Regions from separate parts of the Streptomyces sp. NPDC091292 genome, predicted to be linked through region 1. Evidence: predicted binding sites of a transcription regulator. Region 1 holds the regulator's gene; the other holds the start of a gene.

What was found. Region 1 encodes HspR, which represses chaperone genes until heat shock. Its sites were predicted from a motif close to TTGAGNNNNNNNNNCTCAA; they were not measured.
Region 2: lon (endopeptidase La) is a predicted target of HspR. The motif match lies at 1,491-1,509, and genes of this name have one in related genera.

The regions. Positions count from the first base shown of each region.
Region 1 is NZ_JBIVUQ010000004.1:465,868-472,492, reverse strand. Features, by position in the region: gene dnaK (molecular chaperone DnaK) at 1-699, shown strand, start outside; gene grpE (nucleotide exchange factor GrpE) at 696-1,394, shown strand; gene dnaJ (molecular chaperone DnaJ) at 1,428-2,621, shown strand; gene ACIQNU_RS16365 (heat shock protein transcriptional repressor HspR) at 2,625-3,089, shown strand; gene ACIQNU_RS16360 (LuxR C-terminal-related transcriptional regulator) at 3,389-4,360, opposite strand; gene ACIQNU_RS16355 (helix-turn-helix transcriptional regulator) at 4,368-5,351, opposite strand; gene ACIQNU_RS16350 (hypothetical protein) at 5,528-5,815, shown strand; gene ACIQNU_RS16345 (hypothetical protein) at 5,812-6,144, shown strand; gene ACIQNU_RS16340 (FAD-dependent monooxygenase) at 6,556-6,625, opposite strand, start outside.
Region 2 is NZ_JBIVUQ010000003.1:542,681-549,305, reverse strand. Features, by position in the region: gene lon (endopeptidase La) at 1-1,468, opposite strand, end outside; gene ACIQNU_RS13795 (class II aldolase/adducin family protein) at 3,090-3,881, opposite strand; gene ACIQNU_RS13790 (C-terminal binding protein) at 3,925-4,893, opposite strand; gene ACIQNU_RS13785 (Lrp/AsnC family transcriptional regulator) at 5,020-5,937, shown strand; gene ACIQNU_RS13780 (amidohydrolase) at 6,049-6,625, shown strand, end outside.

The DNA of each region.
Region 1 (6,625 bases):
ATTCCGACGAAGCGCTCCGAGATCTTCACCACGGCCGAGGACAACCAGCCGTCGGTGCAGATCCAGGTGTACCAAGGCGAGCGCGAGATCGCCGCGTACAACAAGAAGCTCGGGATGTTCGAGCTGACCGGTCTGCCGCCGGCCCCGCGCGGGGTCCCGCAGATCGAGGTCGCCTTCGACATCGACGCCAACGGCATCATGCACGTGACCGCGAAGGACCTCGGCACGGGCAAGGAGCAGAAGATGACCGTCACCGGCGGCTCCTCGCTGCCGAAGGACGAGGTCAACCGGATGCGCGAAGAGGCCGAGAAGTACGCGGAGGAGGACCACGCCCGCCGCGAGGCCGCCGAGACCCGCAACCAGGGCGAGCAGCTCGTCTACCAGACGGAGAAGTTCCTCAAGGACAACGAGGACAAGGTCCCCGGCGAGATCAAGACCGAGGTCGAGACCGCGATCACCGAGCTGAAGGAAAAGCTCAAGGGCGAGGACACGACCGAGATCCGTACGGCGACGGAGAAGGTCGCCGCCGTCTCGCAGAAGCTGGGTCAGGCGATGTACGCCGACGCCCAGGCCGCGCAGGGTGGCGCCGAGGGTGCCCCGGGCGCGGGTGCGGGCGCCGGACAGGCGAAGGCCGACGACGACGTGGTCGACGCCGAGATCGTGGACGAGGACCGTGACCGTAAGGACGGTGCCGCGTGACGGAGGAGACCCCGGGCTTCGACGAGCAGCATGAGCCCGCCGACGTCTCCTCCGGCGCCACCACCCCTGACGACGCCGCCGAGTCCGCCGGGCCCTCCGCACAGGAGGGTCCGGCGCCCCGGACGGGAGACGCAGCAGCAGCACAGACGGCCGGCCTGACGGCCCAGCTGGACCAGGTGCGTACGGCGCTCGGTGAGCGCACGGCGGACCTCCAGCGGCTCCAGGCCGAGTACCAGAACTACCGGCGCCGCGTGGAGCGGGACCGGATCGCGGTCAAGGAGATCGCCATCGCGAACCTCCTCACCGAGCTTCTGCCCGTGCTCGACGACGTCGGGCGCGCGCGGGAACACGGCGAGCTGGTCGGCGGCTTCAAGTCGGTGGCCGAATCCGTGGAGACGGTCGCCGCGAAGATGGGCCTTCAGCAGTTCGGCAAGGAGGGCGAGCCCTTCGACCCGACGATCCACGAGGCCCTGATGCACAGCTATGCGCCGGACGTCACCGAAACGACGTGCGTCGCGATTCTGCAACCGGGGTATCGGATCGGCGAGCGGACCATCCGTCCCGCGCGCGTGGCCGTCGCCGAGCCGCAGCCGGGCGCGCAGACGGTCAAGTCCGAGACCTCGGAGAACGCCGGGGCGGGCACGGAGCCCGCCGAGGCCAAGGACAAGGAGAACGGTGGCCCGGACGAGGGCTGACGTCTCACGGAGCGGAGAGGAGGGACGTCGGGGATGAGTACCAAGGACTTCATCGAGAAGGACTACTACAAGGTTCTCGGCGTCCCCAAGGACGCCACCGAGGCCGAGATCAAGAAGGCGTACCGGAAGCTCGCCCGCGAGTTCCACCCGGACGCCAACAAGGGCAACACCAGGGCCGAGGACCGCTTCAAGGAGATCTCCGAGGCGAACGACATCCTGGGCGACCCCAAGAAGCGCAAGGAGTACGACGAGGCCCGCACCCTCTTCGGGAACGGCGGGTACCGCCCCGGCGGTCCCGGTGCGGGCGGCGGCTCGTTCAACTTCGACCTGGGCGACCTCTTCGGCGGCGCCGGGCAGCCGCAGGGCGGCACGGCAGGCGCCGGCGGCTTCGGCGGCGGCCTGGGCGACGTCTTCGGCGGCCTGTTCAACCGGGGCGGCGCGGGCGCGGGCACGCGTACGCAGCCCCGGCGCGGCCAGGACATCGAGTCCGAGGTGTCGCTGAGCTTCACGGAGGCCGTCGACGGGGCCACGGTGCCGCTGCGGATGTCGTCGCAGCAGCCCTGCAAGGCGTGTTCGGGTACCGGCGACAAGAACGGCACCCCGCGCGTGTGCCCGACGTGTGTCGGTACGGGACAGGTGTCGCGCGGCGGCGGTGGCGGCTTCTCGCTCACCGACCCGTGCGTCGACTGCAAGGGCCGCGGTCTGATCGCCGAGACCCCCTGTGAGGTCTGCAAGGGCTCGGGGCGCGCCAAGTCGTCCCGCACCATGCAGGTCCGTATCCCCGCGGGCGTCGCGGACGGGCAGCGGATCCGGCTGCGCGGCAAGGGCGCACCGGGCGAGCGCGGCGGCCCGGCCGGCGATCTGTACGTGGTGGTGCACGTCGGGGCGCACCCGGTGTTCGGCCGCAAGGGCGACAACCTCACCGTCACGGTGCCCGTCTCCTTCACGGAGGCGGCGCTCGGCGGCGAGGTGAAGGTGCCCACGCTCGGCGGCCCCCCGGTGACGCTGAAGCTGCCGCCGGGCACACCCAACGGCCGCACCATGCGGGCCCGCGGCAAGGGCGCGGTCCGCAAGGACGGCACCCGGGGCGATCTGCTGGTCACGGTCGAGGTGACGGTCCCCAGGGACGTCACCGGCACGGCGCGGGACGCACTGGAGGCGTATCGCGAGGCGACCGCGGGCGAGGACCCGCGGGCGGAGCTGTTCCAGGCCGCGAAGGGAGCATGACGCATGGACGGCCGTCGAAGGCAGAACTCTTTTGTCGGCAGGGCGTATGAACTGACCGACGAGACGCCGGTGTACGTGATCTCGGTGGCCGCCCAGCTCAGCGGACTCCACCCGCAGACCCTGCGTCAGTACGACCGTCTCGGACTCGTCTCCCCGGACCGCACCGCGGGCCGGGGCCGGCGGTACTCGGCCCGCGACATCGAACTGCTCCGCCAGGTGCAGCAGTTGTCGCAGGCCGAGGGCATCAACCTCGCCGGTATCAAGCGCATCATCGAACTGGAGAACCAGGTGGCCGCGCTCCAGGCCCGGGTCGCCGAACTCCAGTCGGCCGTGGACGGCGCCGCGGCGACGATGCGCCAGCGGGAGGCGGCGGTGCACGCGTCGTACCGCCGCGATCTCGTGCCGTACCAGGAAGTGCAGCAGACCAGCGCGCTCGTGGTGTGGCGGCCCAAGCGGCCCACTGAATAGAGCCCCACGAACAGCGCCCCACAGATCGGCCGGCGCCCTGCAGATCGGTGCCCACGGCCGGTTGAGGAGGAACCGGCGCGTGGGCTCTGAGGCCCCGGCCGGCCAGGGGGATTGGCCGACCGGGGGCACTCCGGAGCGATACAGCATCCCCCCCGGGCTCGCCCCGCGTTCATCTTGCGTCGCGGACGCACCCCGCACCACCGTCATGTTGTTGCACTGTCCGGACCGGAGGCGGGACAAGGGGCGCACAGGGGGATGAACGGGCCGTAAGGGCGCTGGTGGCGCGGGCGGCGGCGGGCTCAGTTCCGCTCCAGCATTCCCGACTGCCCGATCAGATAACCGAGTTGGGCGCGGCTGCCGCTGCCGAGGAGGGTCGCGAGTTTGGCGATGTGGACCCGTACCGTACGGACGTTCATCCCGAGGCGGACCGCGATCTTCTCGTCCGTGAGCCCTTCTACGAGCAGCCCCGCGATGGCCCTCTGGCGGGTCGTGATGCCGTCGGGGGACGTCTCCTGGGCGGCGCGCGGCCACATCGGTGTCGCCATGTGCCAGAGCCGCTCGAACGTCGTCACGAAGAAGTTGACGAGCGCCGGGTGCCGGACCTCCAGGGCCACCGAGTTGTCGGCGCTGGCCGGGATGAAGGCGATCTGCCGGTCGAAGACGAGCAGCCGCTCGGTGACCTCGTTGAGGGTGCGGACCTCGACATCGCCCTTCAGCTCCTCGTAGTGCGCGAGGACAGTGGGCGAGTGGCGCGAGGTGTGCTGGTACAGGGTGCGCATCCGGCCGCCGCGCGACAGCATCTTCTGCTCCCGGGGCAGGGCGGTGGCCAGGACGGGCGCCGGCCGTTTCCCGCCGGGCTGCACGGTCAGCATCTCGTCGGTGACCTCGAACGCGGCCTGTTCGATGGCGCTGTCGATCCGTTCGAGGCCGCGCAGCACGGTGATGACGGGGGTCTCCGGCAATAAGCCGTACCGGCTGCTGAGCGCGAGGAGCGGCTGGAACGCCTCCGCGAGCCGTTCCTCACGGCGCCGCTGCCGGGCGATGTCGTCCTCGATGGTGCGCAGCATGTGGTGCAGGGCGACGGCCGGAGGGGTCGGCCGCAGCCACCGCGGGTCCTTGAGGTCGGCGTGCAGCAGGCCGTTGTCGACCAGACAGGGCGCCAGTACGGAGTCCTCCTCCGGTACCCGGCCCTCCCGCAACGCGCGTGCGTAGAGGCGGTTTCCCGCTTCGCACAACTCCTCGACTCCATGAGTGTGGGGCTCAGCAGTCACGTGGAGGTCACCGCTCCTGTTCCAGAATTCCCGACTGGGCGATCAGATAGCCGAGTTGAGCGCGGCTGCCGCTGCCCAGCGCGGCTGCCAGCTTGGCGATATGGGCACGGCACGTACGGACGTTCATCCCGAGACGCCGGGCGATGGCCTCGTCGACATGGCCCTCGACCAGGAGTTTGGCGATGGTGCGCTGGACCCGGGTGATGCCGTCCGGCGCCGATTCGGAGGGCGTTGCCTCGGTGAGCGGGGTCGCCCGGCGCCAGAACTGGTCGAACACCGAGGCGAGATAGTCGACCAGGCCGGGATGGCGCAGCTCCAGGGCGATCTGACGGTCCTGGCGGGCGGGGATGACCGCGACCGTCCGATCGAAGATGATCATGCGGTCGATCAGCTCTTCGAGGGTGCGCACCTCCACCCGTCCGGGGTCTATCTGTTCGAGGTAGGCGAAGATCCCCGGACCGTACCGGACGGTGTGCTGGTACAGCGTCCGCATCCGCACGCCCCGGCTCAGGATCTCCTGCACGCGTGCGAGCGACTGCGAAAGGGCATCGTAGTCTCTGACGCCTCCTGGCTGAATCATGAGGATCTCGTCGGTGCACTCGGCGGTCGCCGTGTCCAGGACGGCGTTGATGCTCTGGAACCCTTCGAGGATGGTGATCGCGTGGGTGGTCGCGGGGGTCTGCGCCGTGATGGCCATGAACGGCTCGAACGTTTCGGTCAAGTCCACCGAAAGACGGCGCCGGTCCTGGATCTCCCGTTCGATCGGGTGCAGTCGCTGGGCGAGCGCGGACGTCGGCGGCACAGGGCGCAGCCAGTTCGCGTCGTCCGGATCCGGGTGCAGAAGGGCGAATTCGAGCAGACACGGTGCCGCCTCGGCGTCCGCGCGGGCGATCCTGCCCGCACTGAGCGCTGTGGCGTACAAACGTGCACCTTCACCGCATAGTTCGGTGATGGAGTGAGGATGTGCCGTTTTTGCGTCGTTTGTAACCATATCTCCACCCCCCAGGGTCCTGTACGTGCAAGAACATGATGCATCGCCCCTGTGGCTTCGACGTGCCGGAATGAGACATCGTCTAGGTGGTGCGGGGGAGAGGGACCCATCAAGTGAGGACGAAGCCGACCATGTACAAGAAAATGCTTCGCTCGGTGCTTGCTATCGGTTTTGCCGTGGCTGCGTTCACCGCGGCGGTTCCGGGTGACATCTCGTGGACCAGCGCTCCGGCGAAGGTGGCGGGTGACATCTCCTGGACCAGTGGACCGGCGGGCGACATCTCGTGGACCAGCACGCAGGGCAAGACCCCGGGTGACATCTCGTGGACCAGCGCCCCGGCGAAGGTGACGGGTGACATCTCCTGGACCAGTGGACCGACGGGCGACATCTCGTGGACCAGCGGGCCCCAGGACGACATCTCCTGGACCAGCGGGCCGGCGGGTGCGCCCACCGCGGACGCATGACCACGCCACCCGACGACCGCTCGTTCCGGCGCGAGATGGCGACCGCCTACCGCTCCGGATGGCACTTCGTCGATCTCGTCACGGCGATCCCGCACGAAGGCGACTCGCTCATGGTCACCCTGTTCGGTGAACCAGTCGTCGTCGTACGGGATGAGGACGAGGACGTGCGGGCGTACCGGTGTCTGCGCAAGCCCCGGGGGGCGCCGCGGCCTGTCCGCTGTGCCGTCCGGTACGGAATGATCTTTGTCAATCTTGACCAGCGCGACCATGAACAAATGGTCGAGTTGGACGCCCCCGAAACCATCTCCGCCACCCCCCGCAGTGCCTGACGCGATTCCCCCGTCGTAATAAATCGCGCAGGTGCTTCCCCCCAGCAGCGGCGCCACCGTGGACCTGAAACACGGTGGCGCCGCTGCCGTTTGCCATCCGGCGGTTGAGCCGTGTCTGGGTGAGCGGTATGTCGGGTGCCCAAGTTCCCTAAGGGCACTTCCCACCCGCCCGCCCTTTACGGGCGGCCCTGTTGGATGGGTGCCGGGATATGGGCGGCTGTCGGATGGGTGCCGGGTTGCGGGCGGGGTTGTTGGGCTGGGGGTGGGGCTGCCGGGTTACGGGCGGGTTGCCGGGTTACGGGTGGGGCTGCCTGGTTGCGGGCGGGTTGTTGGGTTGCGGGCGGGCTGCCGGGCCCCGGGCCGGGCTGCTGGGTTACGGGCGGGCTGCCGGGCCCCGGGCGGGCTGCCGGGTTACGGGTGGGGCTGTTGTGTGGGTGATACGTAGTTCGGTAGCGGGACCGTGCTGACCTTCTCCCCCAGC
Region 2 (6,625 bases), on a different contig from region 1:
CCGGGATGGCTTCCAGGACGTTCGCCGTCGCCAGGAAGACGACGTCGGACAGGTCGAGTTCGACCTCCAGGTAGTGGTCGCGGAAGGTGTGGTTCTGCGCGGGGTCGAGGACTTCGAGCAGGGCAGCGGCGGGGTCGCCGCGGAAGTCGGAGCCGACCTTGTCGATCTCGTCCAGCAGGACCACCGGGTTCATGGACCCGGCCTCCTTGATCGCGCGGACGATCCGGCCGGGCAGCGCGCCGACGTACGTACGCCGGTGGCCGCGGATCTCCGCCTCGTCCCGGACACCGCCGAGCGCGACGCGGACGAACTTGCGGCCCATGGCGTGCGCCACGGACTCGCCCAGCGAGGTCTTGCCGACGCCGGGCGGGCCGACCAGCGCGAGCACCGCGCCGCCGCGCCGTCCGCCGACGACTCCGAGGCCCCGCTCGGCGCGCCGCTTGCGCACCGCCAGGTACTCGGTGATCCGTTCCTTCACATCGTCCAGGCCCGCGTGCTCGGCGTCGAGCACGGCACGGGCGCCCTGGATGTCGTAGCGGTCCTCGGTCCTCTCCTGCCACGGCAGTTCGAGGACGGTGTCGAGCCAGGTGCGGATCCAGGAGCCCTCGGGCGACTGGTCGCTCGCGCGCTCCAGCTTCTCGACCTCCTTGAGCGCGGCCTCACGGACGTTCTCGGGAAGGTCGGCGGCCTCGACACGGGTCCAGTAATCGTCGGACTCGTCCTCGTCACCCTTCTCGCCGTTCAGCTCCCGAAGCTCCTTGCGGACGGCTTCGAGCTGGCGGCGCAGCAGGAATTCGCGCTGTTGCTTGTCGACGCCCTCCTGGACGTCCTTGGCGATGGACTCGGCGACGTCCTGCTCGGCGAGGTGTTCGCGGAGCTGATCGGTGGCGAGCTTCAGCCGGGCCACCGGGTCGGCGGTCTCCAGCAGGGTGACCTTCTGGGCGAGGGACAGGAACGGTGAGTAACCGGAATTGTCGGCGAGCTGCGACACGTCCTCGATCGCCTGGACGCGGTCCACGACCTGCCAGGCGCCGCGCTTGCGCAGCCAGCTCGTCGCGAGGGCCTTGTACTCCTTCATCAGTTCGGTGACGGCACCGGGCAGCGGCTCGGGCACCGTTTCGTCGACCGGGGTGCCCTCCACCCAGAGGGCGGCACCCGGTCCGGTCGTACCGGCACCGATCCGCACGCGGCCACGGCCCCGGATCAGGGCGCCCGGGTCGCCGTCGGCGAGCCGGCCCACCTGCTCCACGGTGCCGATCACGCCGGTGCCCGCGTACGTCCCATCGATACGGGGGACGAGCAGCACCCGCGGCTTGCCGGGCGCCGAAAGGGCGGCGGCCTGGGCAGCCTCCACCGCGGCGCGTACATCGGTGTCGTTGAGGTCGAGCGGAACCACCATTCCGGGCAGCACGACCTCGTCATCGAGCGGCAGCACGGGCAGGGCGAGCGGAGTGGACTCAGCAGCCATGATCTCCCCTTCGGCAATCAAGTTGAGCTATACCGACTCAATGCAGAACGCCCCGCGAATGTTCCCGGCCCCTTGTTCGCCCACAGCGATAGCCCCCGGCGGCAGACCGGGCACCCCCCACGACCTGCCTGCTCTGTCACGGGAACAAGCCCAAGGCCGTCCCCCATTCCGCCGAACACTGACCGCCGTGGCGGAGCACCGCTGCGGCGGGAAGAAATGCGCCTGCGGCGCGGCGCCACCTGGCAGGGGGAGGGGTGCCGGACCCGCCACCAGCCGTCGGAGGCGGGAGGCCACGGCCCGCCGCCGGGCGGACGGAGGTCTGGGGCGGGTGGCGGCGGGATGCGGAGGGGGTCGCGGACTTCCGCCGGACACGCACCGTCGTGGCGAAGCACCGTTGCGCCGGGAAGTACTCCACCGGAGATTCGGGGCAGCGGCAGCGAGCGCTCCCCGCCGACGGAACACTCCCCGCCAGAACGGCGCATCGCCACAGCGGTGCCGCGACCCCCTCCGCCCGGCAGCCCGCCGCCGCAGGCAGTGCTCGCCGCAGCCGGTCAGGGGCCGCACTGCCGCCTGCCCCAGACCTCCTCCCCCTCCGGCAGAACACTCCCCGCCACAACGGCGCATCGCCACAACGGTGCATGACCGGCGAAATCCACAACCCCCTCCACACCCAGCCGCCACAGCCGATGCTCGCCGCAGGCGGTCAGGGGGCCGCCGACCTTGCTGTGCCTGCCCCAGACCTCCTCCCGCCTCCAGCCGAACACTCCCTGCCGCAACGGCGCGTCGCCACGACGGTGCATGACCGGCGAAATCCACAACCCTCTCCACACCCCCACAGCCCACCGCCACAGGCAGTGCTCGCCGCGGGCGGTCAGGGGCCGCCGACCTCGCTGCCGCCTGCCCCAGCCCCCCTCCCGTCTCCGCAGAACACTTCTCGCCGCAACGGCGCTACGCCACAGCGGCGCGTGTCTGGCGGAATCCGCGACCCCCTCCCCCCCCAGCCCGCCGCAGGCTGAGTTCGCGCGGCCGGTCAGGGGTCGCCCATTTCCGGCGGAACACTTCCCGCCGCAACGGCGCATCGCCACGACGGTGCGCGTCCGGCGAAATCCGAGCCCGCCGCCAGCCGCCACAGCCGGTGCTCGCCGCAGGCGAAACTTCCCGCCGCAACGGCGCTACGCCACGACGGCGCGTGTCCGGCGGAATCCGCGCCCCCCTCCACACCCCCCAGCCCACCGCCACAGGCACTGCTCGCCGCAGGCGGTCAGGGACCGCCGACCTCACTGCCGCCAGCCCCAGACCTCCCCCGCCCCCGGCGAAACACTCCCCGCCGCAACCGCGCACCGCCACAGCGGCCCGTAACCGGCGGAACCCGCAACCCCCTCCACACCCCACCGCAGACACTGCTCGCCGCAGGCGGTCAAGGGCCGCCGACCTCACTGCCGCCAGCCCCAGACCTCCCCCGCCCCCGGCGAAACACTCCCCGCCGCAACCGCGCACCGCCACGACGGCGCGTGTCCGGCGGAATCCGCGACCCCCTCCACACCCCCCAGCCCGCCGCAGGCGAAGTTCGCGGTGGCCGGTCAGGGGCCGCCGAATGCCGGTCACCGGCCCCCCGTACTCGTCAGGACCGGTAGTCCGGAGCCACCCGGTCCAAGAGGCGGAGCATCGCCGACCACGCCAGGTCGTAGGCGTCCGCGTCCTCCAGGTCCGTTTCCGCTTCGCCCGTGAGCTGGCGGGCCGTGTAGTCGCAGATCTCGGCCGGAGGGATCACCAGTGCGCTGCCGCCCGCCTGTGCCGTGACCTGGATTTCGCAGGCCTTCTCCAGGTAGTACATCCGCAGGAACGCCTGCGCCGCGCTCTCCCCGACCGTCAGCAGCCCGTGGTTGCGCAGGATCAGCGCCGGATGCCCCCCGATGTCCGCGACCAGCCGCTTCTGCTCGTCCAGGTTGAGGGCGACCCCCTCGTAGTCGTGGTAGCCGACGCGGTCGTAGAACTCCATCGACATCTGGTTGAGCGGCAGCAGCCCGCCCTCCTGCGCGGCGACCGCGCACCCGGCCTTGGTGTGCGTGTGCAGCACGCACTGGGCGTCCTCCCGCGCGCGGTGGATGGCGCTGTGGATCACGAACCCCGCCGGATTCACCGGATACGGGCTCGGCTCCACCGCCTTCCCGTCGAGGTCGATCTTGACCAGATTGGACGCGGTGATCTCCTCGAAGAGGAGCCCGTACGGGTTGATCAGGAAGTGATGGTCCGGCCCCGGCAGCCGCAGCGAGATGTGCGTGAAGATGAGGTCGGTCATCCGGAAGTGCGCCACCAGCCGGTACACGGCGGCCAGTTGACACCGCAGCTCCCACTCGGCGGCGCTCACCGAGACGGTCTTCTCCACGGCGGTCTTCTCTGCCGTACTCGTCATGCTCGTACTCCTCACTCAGGTCGGATCACTCAGGTCGAGTCGCTCAGGTCGGGTCGACGACGGGGGTCAGCGGTCGGCCCGTGCGCTGCCAGGCCAGGATGTTCTCCGCCGGGCCCGTGACATAAGCCCGGATCGAGGCATCGGAGAGGAACGCGCTGTGCGGGGACAGCTGGATACGCGGATGGGTGAGCAGCGGATCACCGGCGGGCGGCGGCTCGACCGGCAGCACGTCGAGCGCCGCACCGGCGAGCCGCCCCTCGTCCAGCGCGGCGAGCAGCGCACCGGGGTCGACCAGTTCGCCCCGCGACACGTTGACCAGGAAGCCGCCCGGCCGCAGCCGGCCGAGGAAGGCGGCGTCGACAAGTCCCCGGGTCTCGTCGGTGAGCGGCACATGCAGCGAGAGCACATCGGTGCGGGGCAGCAACGCGTCCAGCGAGTCGGCGCGTTCGACGCCGTCGGGCCAGTCGGCGGCGCGCGGGTCGTAGGCCACGACGGTCCCGAAGACGGGCGCGGCGAGGCGGGCCAGCGTACGGGCGATCCGGCCCATGCCGACCAGGCCGAGTGTCACCTCGCCCGCCCGGCGCGGCACTTCCCGGAAGTCGGTGCTCCAGCCCCCGCCGCGTACGACGGCGTCGGCCTGCGGCAGCCGGCGGACCAGCGACAGCGCCGACGCGAGGGCGTGCACGGCGACGTCCTCGGTCGCCGCGCCCGGCAGATTGGCGAGCCAGCAGCCCCGGTCGCGCACCGCGCGCGGGTCGACCATGTCGTGGCCCGCGGACATGGTCGCGATCATGCGCACCCGGGGCAGCCGGTCGAGGAGGGCGGCGTCCACGCGCGCGTACCCGACGATCAGCGCGTCCGCGTCGTACGCGACGGACGCGATCACGTCCGGGTCGACGCTGTGCGCGACCCGCACCTCGAACCCGGCGTCCTGGAGCAGCCGGACACCGGGACCCGGATCCAGCTCCGCCGGATCCGTGAACACCACCACCGGACGACCCACAGCAACCACCCCCACCTTCTTCGATAGACGATTCCTCGACGGACGATTCGTCCGTGAACAGTATCCTGAACTTACGTTTCGACCGTACAGCCCGTACCGCCCGCCCGTACTGCCCTACGCGAGGAGACCCGTCCGGTGGATCTGGACCAGACCGATCTGTCCGTCGTCCGCGAACTCCAGGAGGACGGCAGGCTCACGTACGAGACGCTGGCGCAGCGCGTGGGCCTGTCCCGGCCCGCGACCCGCGCGCGGGTGCAGCGGCTGCTCGCGACCGGCGCGGTCCGGGTGGTCGCGATCGTGCACCCGGCGGTACGCGGACTGACCGCGTCCGCCCATCTGTCGATCGACGTCGAGGGCGCGGCAGCCCCGGTCGCACGGGCCGTCGCGGCGCTCCCGCAGGCCCCGTTCGTGACGCTCACGGCGGGGCAGCGCCCGGTCATGGCCGAGCTGCGGACGGCGGGCTTCGGCGCCCTGGACGAGGCGATCGAGCGGGTACGGAGCCTGCCCGGGGTGACCGTGGTCGACCCGCTCCTGTCCACCGGCCAGATCAAGGACCCGTACCTCCTGCCCGACGAACCGGACGCGCTCGACCTCGACGCCACGGACCACCGGATCCTGGCGGAGCTGGAGCACGACGGGCGGCTGCCGTTCGCGGAGCTGGCCGAGCGGGTCGGCCTCTCCCCCGGCGCCACCCGCTCCCGCACCCTGCGCCTCCTGGACGCCGGGGTCGCCAAGGTCGTCGCGCTGGTCCGCCCCGAGGTACTGGGGCTCGGCCACCTGTGCGGCTTCGCGGTCCGCGTGGACGGCCCGGCCGCACCGGTCGCCCGGCGCCTCGCGCGCTGGGAGCGGGTGTCGTTCCTGTCGACGTGCATCGGCCGCGCACAGCTCGTCGGCACGATCACGGCGGAGTCGCTGGGCGCGGTCCTGGAGACCCAGGAGCGGATGCGGGACGTGGCGGGGGTACGGGGCGTGGAGAGCTGGCTGCACATGGAGCTGGTGAAGGAGCGGTACGACATGGGCACACCACCCACCGACCTCTCGGACGATACGTAGGCAGATAGCTCGCTCGACTTGTCGAAAAATTTAAGAGCGCATCATCTGGCGCACCTGGCGTTCGTGTTTTACCTTCATCGCGAACGAATCAGTTGCACAGACAGGAACGCCATGCGCCAGAGCACCGCCGCCCCCGAGCGGACCCTCCTCGTCACCGGGGCCGAGGTCGCCGCCGCCGGCACCCCCGTCCGCGCCGAGGCCCTCGCCGTACGCGGCGACCGGATCGTGCACGTCGGGACCGCCGCCGACGCCCGCGCCGCACTCGGCGGACGCGCCGACGAGACCCTGACGCTCGACGGCGGCCTGGTGCACCCCGGCTTCGTCGACGCGCACTGCCACCCGGTGATGTACGGGCAGGCCCTCGCCTGGGTGGACTGCCGCCCCGAGCGCGTCCCCGACATCGACACGCTCGTCACGGTCCTCACCGAGGCCGCCCGCGACCTGCCCGCGGGCGTCCCGGTACGCGGCTTCGGCTACGAGCACCGGCGGCTCGCCGAGCGCCGCCACCCCACCTGCCACGACCTCGACCGCGTCGCGACCGACCGCGAGGTGTACGTCATGAACGCCTCCGGCCACGGCGGTGTCGTCAACTCCCGCACCCTGCGGACCTGCGGCATCACCGCCGGAACCGCCGACCCCGAGGGCGGCAGCATCGGCCGCACCGCCGCCGGTGAGCCCGACGGACAGC